3 regions of the Kocuria oceani genome follow, and region 2 is predicted to be linked to each of the others. Evidence: riboswitches for the same ligand, from Rfam matches in the RefSeq annotation. Region 2 holds a riboswitch; each other region holds the start of a gene.
What was found. A riboswitch is a leader RNA that binds a small molecule or an ion and turns the genes downstream of it on or off. The one in region 2 is predicted to bind thiamine pyrophosphate.
Positions count from the first base shown of each region.

Region 1: linked by a shared signal. The riboswitch ahead of thiM (hydroxyethylthiazole kinase) and the one ahead of PU704_RS05805 (ECF transporter S component) in region 2 are both predicted to bind thiamine pyrophosphate.
Region 3: linked by a shared signal. The riboswitch ahead of PU704_RS18835 (FAD-dependent oxidoreductase) and the one ahead of PU704_RS05805 (ECF transporter S component) in region 2 are both predicted to bind thiamine pyrophosphate.

Region 1 covers NZ_JARAMH010000007.1:43,509-46,769, reverse strand. Annotated here, with positions in the region: gene PU704_RS09400 (bifunctional hydroxymethylpyrimidine kinase/phosphomethylpyrimidine kinase) at 1-415, opposite strand, end outside; gene thiE (thiamine phosphate synthase) at 412-1,092, opposite strand; gene thiM (hydroxyethylthiazole kinase) at 1,089-1,961, opposite strand; TPP riboswitch at 1,953-2,046, opposite strand; gene PU704_RS09385 (nuclear transport factor 2 family protein) at 2,142-2,876, opposite strand; gene PU704_RS09380 (Rne/Rng family ribonuclease) at 3,128-3,261, opposite strand, start outside.
Region 2 covers NZ_JARAMH010000004.1:100,491-103,751, forward strand. Annotated here, with positions in the region: gene PU704_RS05785 (Na+/H+ antiporter subunit E) at 1-208, shown strand, start outside; gene PU704_RS05790 (MrpF/PhaF family protein) at 205-477, shown strand; gene mnhG (monovalent cation/H(+) antiporter subunit G) at 483-980, shown strand; gene PU704_RS05800 (DUF4235 domain-containing protein) at 1,038-1,316, shown strand; TPP riboswitch at 1,549-1,670, shown strand; gene PU704_RS05805 (ECF transporter S component) at 1,759-2,379, shown strand; gene PU704_RS05810 (ABC transporter ATP-binding protein) at 2,376-3,261, shown strand, end outside.
Region 3 covers NZ_JARAMH010000030.1:15,115-18,375, forward strand. Annotated here, with positions in the region: gene thiS (sulfur carrier protein ThiS) at 1-41, opposite strand, end outside; gene PU704_RS18835 (FAD-dependent oxidoreductase) at 38-1,366, opposite strand; TPP riboswitch at 1,356-1,457, opposite strand; gene thiE (thiamine phosphate synthase) at 1,524-2,192, shown strand; gene PU704_RS18845 (hypothetical protein) at 2,360-3,261, shown strand, end outside.

The sequences.
Region 1 (3,261 bases), on a different contig from region 2:
GGGTGACGAGGTCGGCGTGGCCGAGCATCGCGCGCAGCGCGTCCTCGGCCTCCCGCTCGAGCAGGCGCCCGCCGGAGGTCGCGACCATGACGGGGTCCAGGACCACCACCGGCGGCCGGCGGTCCTCGAGCCAGCGGGTCACCGTCTCGATCACCGGCACGGAGCCGAGCATGCCGATCTTCACCGCGTCGATCTCGACGTCCTCGGCGACGGCGTCCAGCTGGGCGGCGAGGAACTCCACGGGCGGGACGTGGACGGAGCGCACCCCGAGGGTGTTCTGCACCACGACGGCCGTCACGGCACTCATGCCGTAGCCGCCCATCGCCGCGATCGACTTCAGGTCCGCGTGCTGTCCCGCCCCGCCGGTGGGGTCGGTGCCGGCCACGGCCAGGACGCGGGGCACCTGGGGGCTCATCGGGCCACCTCCTCGGGGACGCGGCCGAAGGCGCGCACGTAGCGGGCGGCCGCGGCCGCGGGATCGGGGTCGGCGCAGATGCCGGAGACCACGGCCAGTCCGGCCGCCCCGGCGGCACGCAGGGCCGCGGCGTCCTCGACCCGCACCCCGCCGATCGCCAGGCACGGCAGGGCGCTGCGTGCCGCGGCACGGGCGAACCCCTCGACGCCCAGCGGCTCCGGGTGGTCGGGCTTGGTGCGGGTGGCGCGCACGGCGCCGACGCCCAGGTAGTCGACGGTGCCCGGGGGCAGGGCGGCGGCCGCGTCGAGCTCCGGCGCCGTGGCGGCGCTCAGGCCCAGCACCGCGTCCGGTCCGCAGATCCGCCGGGCCAGCTCCACGGGCAGGTCGGACTGGCCGACGTGCACCCCGGCCACGGCCGCCCCGGCCGCCCGGGCGGCCAGGTAGGCGTCGGCGCGGTCGTCGACGAGCACGGGGACGTCCCGGCCCACGCGCTCCGCGACGGCCACGAGCAGGGCGACCAGGTCCCGGGCCGGGGCGTGCTTCTCCCGGACCTGGACCATGGTGGCTCCCCCGGCCACGGCGGCCGCCACGACGTCGGGCACGCTGCGCGGGGCGCTGAGCGCCGTGTCGGTGACGAGGTGCAGGGCCAGGGCGGCGGGGTCGAGGCGGGCGCTCACCGGGCACCCTCCTCGCGCACGAGCTCCGCCCGGGCGGCGAGCTGCTCCGGGGTGATGGCGTGCAGCCGGTCCAGCAGGGCCACGGCGAAGGATCCGGGGCCGGCGCAGCCGGCGGCGGCGTCCTCGGCCGCCAGGGTGTAGACCGTCGTGGCGGCGGTCGCCGCCGCGGCGGGGTCGGCGCGCACGGCGGTGAAGGCGGCCATCAGGGCGCCCAGGGCGCATCCGCCGCCGGTGATCCGGGTGAGCAGCGGCGTGCCGTGCGGCACGCGCACCACGCTCCCGTCCGGGGCGCGCACGAGGTCGACCGGCCCGGAGACGGCCACCGCGGAGCCGGCCTGCGCGGCGATCGCGGCGGCGGCGTCCCGGGCGGCGTCGACGCCGTGGGTGGCGTCCGTGCCCCGCCCTCCGGCGCCGCCGGCGAGGCCCATGATCTCCGAGGCGTTACCGCGCACGATCGCCGGCCGGTGCCGCAGCAGGTCGCGGGCCAGCGCGGTGCGCACGGGCAGGGCGCCCACGGCCACGGGGTCCAGCACCCAGGCGAGTCCGGCCCGCTGCCGGGCGCCGACCGCCTCGTAGGCGGCCCCGCGCTGCTCGGCGGTGGGCGTGCCGGTGTTGACGAGCAGTCCGTCGGCGAGCTCCGCGAAGATCCCGCCCTCGCCCTGGATGTCGGTCATGGCCGGGGAGGCGCCCACGGCCAGCAGGACGTTGGCAGTGACGTTGGCGACCACGGTGTTGGTGATGCACTGCACCAGCGGCGCTGCGGCGCGCAGCTCCTCGAGGGCCGTGGCGGCGTCCTCGGCGAGCGCGGGGTCCGGCGGCGCCCCTTCGGCTCCTGCGGTGCGGGCGGGCAGGGGTACGGCATCGCGCATCAGCGACATCCCTTCGCTAGTACTGGCTAGATCAGGTTCGACGGGTGTGATCTCAGCCGCTCGCGCGGCACCCCGTGTCAGGTGTTCCGCCAGTCTAGCCGCCCGTCGGTGCCGGGCGCGGCGGGTCCCCGGCCCCGCGGCCGGGGACCCGCCCGGACCGCCGCGGAGACGGCCGCCCGGTCAGAAGAACCCGTTGCCGTGCGGCATCCGCTCCGGGACGGGCTGGACGACCTCCCAGTGCTCGAGGATCCGCCCGTCGGCGACCCGCCACAGGTCGTAGCAGCCGGCCGGACGCGGGTCGCCGGGCTCCCCGCCCTCGCCGTCGGGCTCGAGCACCCCCTCGGTGACGGTGAGGACGAAGCCGCCCTCGCCGAGCACCCGGTGGAGGGCGCGCCGGGCGAGCCGGGACTCCGGTCCGGCGCCGTGCTCGACGAAGCGCGGGTCGCGGGCCAGCTCCTCGAGGGCCTCCCGGTCCGCACCGAGGAGACGTCCGTGCACCCACTCGGTGATCAGCGCCTTGTTCGCCGCGGTGTGCTCGTGGTCCGTGACCTGCCGGGGGCCGTCGACCCGGTGCGCGCCGGCGGCTCCCCTGGGCAGCGGCTCGAGGGCGTCCCAGTGCTCGGCGAGCCGGTCGCCGGCCACGCGGAAGACGTCCACCGCCACCAGGGGTTCCGGACCGAGACCGTGGTAGACGCAGTGGACGGCGACCATGTCCCCGTCCTCGAGCACGCGCAGGGTGTCGATCCGGAAGTCGTCCGGCAGCTGCTCGAGGACGGCGCGGAGCCCCTCCCGGCCGTCGGGCCCGAGCCCGGAGTGCTGCCGGAAGTCCGGGGCCCAGTACCGGTCGAGGGCCGCAGGGTCCCGGTGTCCGAAGAGGTCGGCGCCCGCGGTGAGTACGATCTGCTTGCTGCTCATGGTCATCCCCTCGGCGCTGCGGGCCGGGGGTCCACCCGGTCGGGCCGCCCGCGTGTGGTGCGACCACGCTACTCCCGGCCCCGCGCGGCCGGACAGGAGATCCGGCCGTGTGACGGCCGCGGAGTCCGGCGGCGGACCGGCAGGAGTCCGGCAGGCGGCGGGCCGGTCCGACCGGGGGCACGGGTCCTGTGACGGCGGAGGACCCCGACCGGCCGGTCGGGGTCCTCCGGGTCGCCACGGCGGAGGGGCGCTCAGTCCTGACCGGCGGGCCGGCCGCTGCTGAGGTCCTCGGCCTTGACGCCGACGCCCACGACGGTCGGCCCGTGTCCGGCGGGAGCGCGCTGCGGGAGCTCCGCGGCGGTCGTCGCCTCGTGCCGCCCGCCCT
Region 2 (3,261 bases):
GGAGCTCACCGCCCTGCGGGCCGAACGCCGAGGGGGAGGCGCGGCGCAGTCCGAGCAGGGGGACAGCGCGGCGATCGGCTCCCCGGTCACGGCCGAGCAGCAGATCGTCGGCGGCCGGCGAGGAGACGTCCCCGCCGGGAGCACCGGAACCACTGAGAATCCCCGGGCCGCCGAGAACCCCCAGACCACCGAGGAGGACCGCTCGTGATGGAGATCGCCGTGGCCGTCGCGGCCGTGCTGCTCAGCACGGCCGCCGCGGGCACCCTGTACCGGCTGGCCAAGGGGCCGTCGCTGCTGGACCGGGTGGTGGCCACCGACGTCCTGCTGGCCATCGTGGCGGCGTCGCTCGCCGTGGAGATGGCCTACCACGGCCATCTCGACAACCTCATCCTCATGGTGATCGTCTCCCTGGTGGGGTTCATCGGCGCCGTGACGGTGGCGCGCTTCGCCACCCAGACCGCCGAGCACGGGAAGTGAGCCCCGTGCTGGACACCGTCCTGGACGCCGCCGCGGCCGTGTGCCTGGTCCTCGGGGCGCTGATGTCCCTGGCCGCGGCGATCGGGCTGGTCCGGTTCCCGGACCTGCTGACCCGCATGCACGCGGGGACAAAGCCGCAGGTGTTCGGGCTGCTGCTCATGCTCACCGCCGTCGCCCTGGAGAACCGGGACCCGGTCATGATCCCGCTGATCATCCTGGGCTGGGTCTTCCAGCTGCTCACCGTGCCCGTCTCGGCGCACATGGTCGGCCGTTCCACCTACCGCACCAAGCACCTCAACCGGGCCACCCTCACGCAGGACGACCTGCAGGAGGTGCTCAACCGTGCCGGTGAGCAGAACGGCGGCGGGCAGGCCGCGGCCGGGGCGGCCCTCACCGACGCGGCCGGGGCGGCCCTCACCGACGCGGCCCTCACGGACCCGCCGGGCGCGGACGGGCAGCACGCCGACGGACAGCAGACTGACGGATCCGGGAGGACGCGTTAGGCTGGGCACGATCGACGGGCGCATCCGCGCCGCCCCGACGACAAGGAGCAGCAGTCCATGAACACGAAGATCCTCGAACTCGCCGGCACCGGCCTCTCGCTGGGCGGCGTGGCGCTCTCGCACAAGGTGCTCGGCGCCGCGTGGACGCGCATCACGGGGGACCCGCCCCCCGCCAAGAACCCGGACCCGGACGAGGCGTGGACCGGCATCATCATCTGGTCGCTCGTCACCGGACTCGTCGGCACGGTGATCAAGGTCGCGATCTCCCGCCAGGTCGCGAAGATGGAGAACCAGCCCCGGAACAACCCCAAGGCCTCCAGCCAGGCCGAGGTCTGATCCCCGGGGACCACCTCACGAAGGGGCCGGTCCGCCCGGACACCGCAACGGTGTCCGGGCGGACGGGCCCCTTCGCCGTCCGGCGGACGCGCCGCGGGAGGAGCGCCGGACGCCCCGCGGGCAGGAACGGAACGGCGGACGTGCCGGCGGCAGCACCGGCGACAGTCCAGGCGACAGTCCGGATGTCAGTGCGTGCGGCGGTGCGGGCAGGGGAGGGGTAGACTCGGTGCCACTGAAACGACAGGGGAGCGCACCCCGCCGGCAACGGCGGCACAGCGCTGAGAGTGCGGATCACCGCAGACCCTCGAACCTGCTCCGGTTAGCACCGGCGAAGGGAGTCGAGCACCTCAGGGGTGACTCGCGGACGTGAGCTCCGGCCGTGTCCGCGCGGACCCCTCCCCTCCTGGCACCGATGGCTCGCTGAGCCCAGGAGGAACGCACCATGAACACCACCACGCACCGTCCCGCCGGCCGCAACCGTGCGCCCGGGTCCTCGTCCTGGCGGGTCGTCGACATCGTCGTGGCCGCCGTCCTCGCCGCCGTGTGCGCGGTCGTCTTCTGGGCGTGGTCGAACCTGCTCTATCCCGTGGTCGGAGCCGCCGCGGTGACCTATCCGCCCGCCGTGGGGCTGATCGCCGGCGGCTGGCTCGTGGCCGGCGTGCTCGGCGGTCTGATCATCCGCAAGCCGGGCGCCGCGCTGTTCTGCGAGCTGCTCGCCGCCGTCATCGAGGGCTTCCTCGGCACCCACTTCGGCTGGACCGTGATCCTGTCCGGCCTCCTCCAGGGCATCGGGGCCGAGCTGGTCTTCGCCGCGGTGCGCTACCGCCGCTACAACGCCGCGGTGGCCGCCGCGGCGGGCGCGGTCAGCGGCATCTTCCTGGGCGTCAACGAGAGCATCATCTACAACTACGAGTGGGCCCTCGGCCACCAGGTGGTCTACGTGGTCCTCGCAGCCCTCTCGGGCGCGGTGCTCGCCGGCCTGCTGATGTGGGCCGTGGTGAAGGCGCTCGCAGCCACCGGCGTGCTGCAGGGCCTGGCCTCGGGCCGGGTCGCACGGCGATGACCGCCGCGGCGGTGCGTCCTCCCGGCACGCCCGCCGCCGCGGGGGCCCGCGTCGAGGCCCGCGGCTTCGGCTGGCACCACCCCGGCCGGGAGGCCCCCGCCCTGCGGGGCATCGACCTGGTGGTCGAGCCGGGGGAGCGGGTGCTGCTGCTGGGGCCGAGCGGGGCGGGCAAGTCGACGTTCCTGCACGCCCTCGCGGGGGTGCTGCACGACGACGACGGGCTCTCCCGCCACGGGGAGCTGCTGCTCGACGGCACGGACCCGGACCGGGCACGGGGACGCGCCGGGCTCGTGCAGCAGGACCCCGAGTCCCAGGTGGTCCTGTCCCGTATCGGGGACGACACCGCCTTCGGCCTCGAGAACCTCGCCGTGCCCCGGGAACAGATCTGGCCCCGGGTCCGCGCCGCCCTCGACGACGTGGGGCTGACCCTGCCGCTCGACCATCCCACCGCCGCCCTGTCCGGCGGGCAGAAGCAACGCCTGGCGCTCGCCGGTGCCGTGGCGATGAGCCCGGGGCTGCTCCTGCTCGACGAGCCCACCGCGAACCTGGACCCCGCAGGGGTGCGGCAGGTCCGGGACGCGGTGGCACGCTGCCTGGACCGCAGCGGGGCCACTCTGGTGGTCGTGGAGCACCGCGTGGCGGTGTGGGCCGACGTCGTGGACCGTGTCGTCGTGCTCGGCCGCGACGGGGGGATCACGCACGACGGGTCCCCGGCGCAGGTCCTGGGGGAGGCCGCCGACGAGCTGAGCCGCGCCGGGGTCTGGGTTCCCGGGCGGGTCCCGCCCACCCGCGCGCCCGCCCGTCCCCGGGGAGACGCGGAGCCGCTGCTGAGCGCGGCCGCGCTGGCCGTCTCGCGCACCCAGCCCTCCGCGCGGCAGCTGC
Region 3 (3,261 bases), on a different contig from region 2:
CCGACGACGTGCGGGCGGCCGTTGAGGGTGATGGCGGTCATCGGGTGCTCCTGTTCGGGGTGCGGGACCCGATCGCGAGGTCCACGGAGGGCGCCTCGACCGGGCGGTCGAAGCGGTGCGGGTCGGTGCTGGCCAGGTGTTCGGCGTCGGGGCCCGGATCCGTGCCGGACCGCCCGAGCACCAGCTCCGCGGCGAGGCGGGCGGCCAGCGGGGCGAGCAGGACGCCGTGGCGGAAGTAGCCGGTGGAGACCACGAGACCGGCCGCCGGGTCTCCCCCGGAGCCGCGGACGCGGCCCAGGTACGGGATGTCGTCCGGAGTGCCGGGCCGGGCGCGGGCCATGGCCTCGACCAGCTCGAGGTCGGCGACGCCGGGGACCACGGCCTGGGCGTCGCGCAGCAGCCGGAACACGCCCCCGGCGCTGATCCCGTCGAGGTCGTCCTCGCGGGAGGTCGCCCCGATCACCACCGTCCCGTCGTCGCGGGGCACCAGGTAGACGGGCACGCCGTGGACCACACCGCGGACGGTGCGCTCGAGCAGGGCGGGCGCCCCGGCGGGCGGGCGGGCGCGGAGGATGTCCCCGTGCACCGGGCGCAGCGGCGGCCGCCAGGACCCGGGCAGGCCCTCCAGGTCGCTGAGACCCGTGCCGGGGGCGAGGACCGTCTCCGCCGCCGAGACCATCCCGCCGCCGGCCAGGCGCAGACCCGTCACCGCGCCGTCGGGGCCGTGGCGCAGCCCCGCGGCGCGGTCGTGCACCAGGCGGGCGGGCCCGCCGTCGGCGCCGTCCGTTCCGCGGGGCCCGGACGGTGCGGGGAGCTCGGGGGCGACGAGGGCGGCGAGCAGCCCTGCCACGAGCCGGCGCGGGTCCACCTGGTGGTCGTCGGGAATGCGGTGCACGGCGGACAGCCGCGGGCTCAGGGCCGGCTCCAGGGCCCGGGCCGCGCGCAGCGCAAGCGGCTCCACGGCCAGGCCGTGGCGCCGCTGGAGCTCGCGCAGGTCCGCCAGGGCCTGCCGGTCGGCGGCGTCGACGCCGCACACGAGCGTCTCGGTGGCGCGGTAGCCCACCGAGCCGCCGGCGGCCTCCTCCACGGCGGCCACGAACGCCGGGTAGGCGCCGGCCGAGGCGAGCATCAAAGGATAGAGCGGCTCCTGCTGGTACTGGACCTCGCTCACCGGGGCGAGCATCCCGGCTGCCGCCCGGCTGGCCCCGGCGCCGGGCTCGGGATCCACCACGGCCACCGAGCGGCCGCGGCGGCGCAGCTCCCAGGCCGTGGCCAGGCCGACCACCCCGGCCCCGACCACGGCGACGTCGGCCCGCACGTGCTGGGCGGCGGGCATCGGAACGGGGGGCGCGGATGTCACCGGCATCGTCCTTTCCTACGGCGGCATGACCCGCATCAGGTGTGGCGGTCGGCGCCGAACGCCCTCTCAGCCCCGTGGGGCTCCCGCAGAACCGCTGACCTATCATCAGCGTGTGACCCAGCATACCCAGGACACCGCTGCCCCCGCCGCCTCCGAGCTGCGCATGACGCGCACGGACCGGCTCCTCGCCGCCCGGCTGTACGTGTGCACCGACGCCCGCCGCGCACAGGGCGACCTCGAGGAGTTCCTGCACGCCGTCTGCGCCGGCGGGACGGACATCGTCCAGCTCCGGGACAGGAGCATCGACACCGACGAGGAGATCGCCGCGCTGCGCCTGCTGGGCCGGGTCGCCGCCGAGTACGACACGCTGGTCGCCGTCAACGACCGCGCCGACCTCGCCGCGCTCGTGGGCGCCGACGTCTTCCACGCCGGCCAGCACGACCTCACCCCCGCCCAGGCCCGGCAGCTGCTGGGCCCCGACGTGCTGATCGGACGCTCCACCCACGACCTCGGCCAGGCCCGCGCCGCGCTGGCCGACCCGGACGTGGACTACTTCTGCACCGGGCCCGTGTGGGAGACCCCCACCAAGCCGGGCCGGTCCGCCACCGGCCTTGACTTCGTGCGGGAGGTCGCCGCACTGACCGAGGCCCGGCTGGACGCCGACCAGGCGGCCGCGCCCGTGCCCTGGTTCGCCATCGGCGGCATCGACGAGCAGCGCCTCCCCGAGGTGCTGGCCGCCGGGGCGCGCGGCGCCGTGGTGGTCCGGGCGGTCACCGAGGCCCCGGACCCGCGTCTGGCGGCCGGACAGCTGCGCAGCCTGCTCCCCGCCTGACCCCTTCCCCGCCCGGCACCCTCCCTGCTCGGCACGTCTCCTGCCCGGCCCCCCCGGGCGGGGACGTCCCGAAGGGCACGACGGCCACAACTCCCCACCGGCTCCCCGCCGCCGCACAGCACCGTCTGAGAGCATGGACCTCACGGACGACGACGGAGGAGTGGCCCATGGACCCCGAGCTCGACCCGCAGGTGCGGCACGCGGTGGAGCATCCCGCGCAGACCGCCCGCGGCCCGGAGGACGTGCAGCTGCGCGTCCGGCTGGCCGGCGAGCCCGCCCGGCGAGCGCTGGGCACCCACTGGGAGGAGGGCGCCCCGGAGGACGCCGCCCCGGGCGAGGACCGGCTCGCGGCGGCCGTGCTGCTGGCCACCCTCTTCGGCGACACGTTCTGGCTCGAGCGGGCGGCCCGGCTGCCCGGTGACGTCCCGGGCTGTCCCTCCGCCCCGCCGAGCGGGCTGCTGGAGTTCACCCGCGTGCCCGGCGCCCGGGCGGCCATGGCCTCGGTGCTGGAGCGGCCCCTGCTCACCGGGCTGCTGGAGTGGGGCACGAACCCGCTGCCCGAGCAGCCCCCGCTGATCGTGGCGCAGGCCGCCCGGGACCTCTCGATCCCCGACGACGGGCGCGTCTACCGGGTGGTGCGCCGCCGCGCCGAGCGCTTCCTGGCCCGTGAGTACGACGGCTCGGAGTCGCTGGAGCGGTTCGTGACCCTGCTGACGGAGGCCGAGAAGGGCCACCGCGAGGACGGGCCGGTGCTCTCCGGCGAGACGCTGCCGCCCGCCGCTCCCCCGGCCGCTCCTCCACCGCCGGCAGCCCCGGCGCCGCGGGCACCCGGGGACGGTCCGGCCGGGCCGCCGCCGTCGAACCCCTCGATCGCGGACGCCCCGCAGGCTCCGCAGTGGGGCGTCAGCCCGTCCACGCCCGCTCCGCCGCCGCCCGGGCAGGTCGGCCGGCCCGGGGCTCCCGGGGAGCCGTTCCCGGGCCAGTCCCAGGGCGGGCCGTTCCCCGGTCCGGGCGCGGGCGGCCCCCTGGCGGGGACCGGCGGCCCGGCGGCCGGCGGATGGCCGCCGCG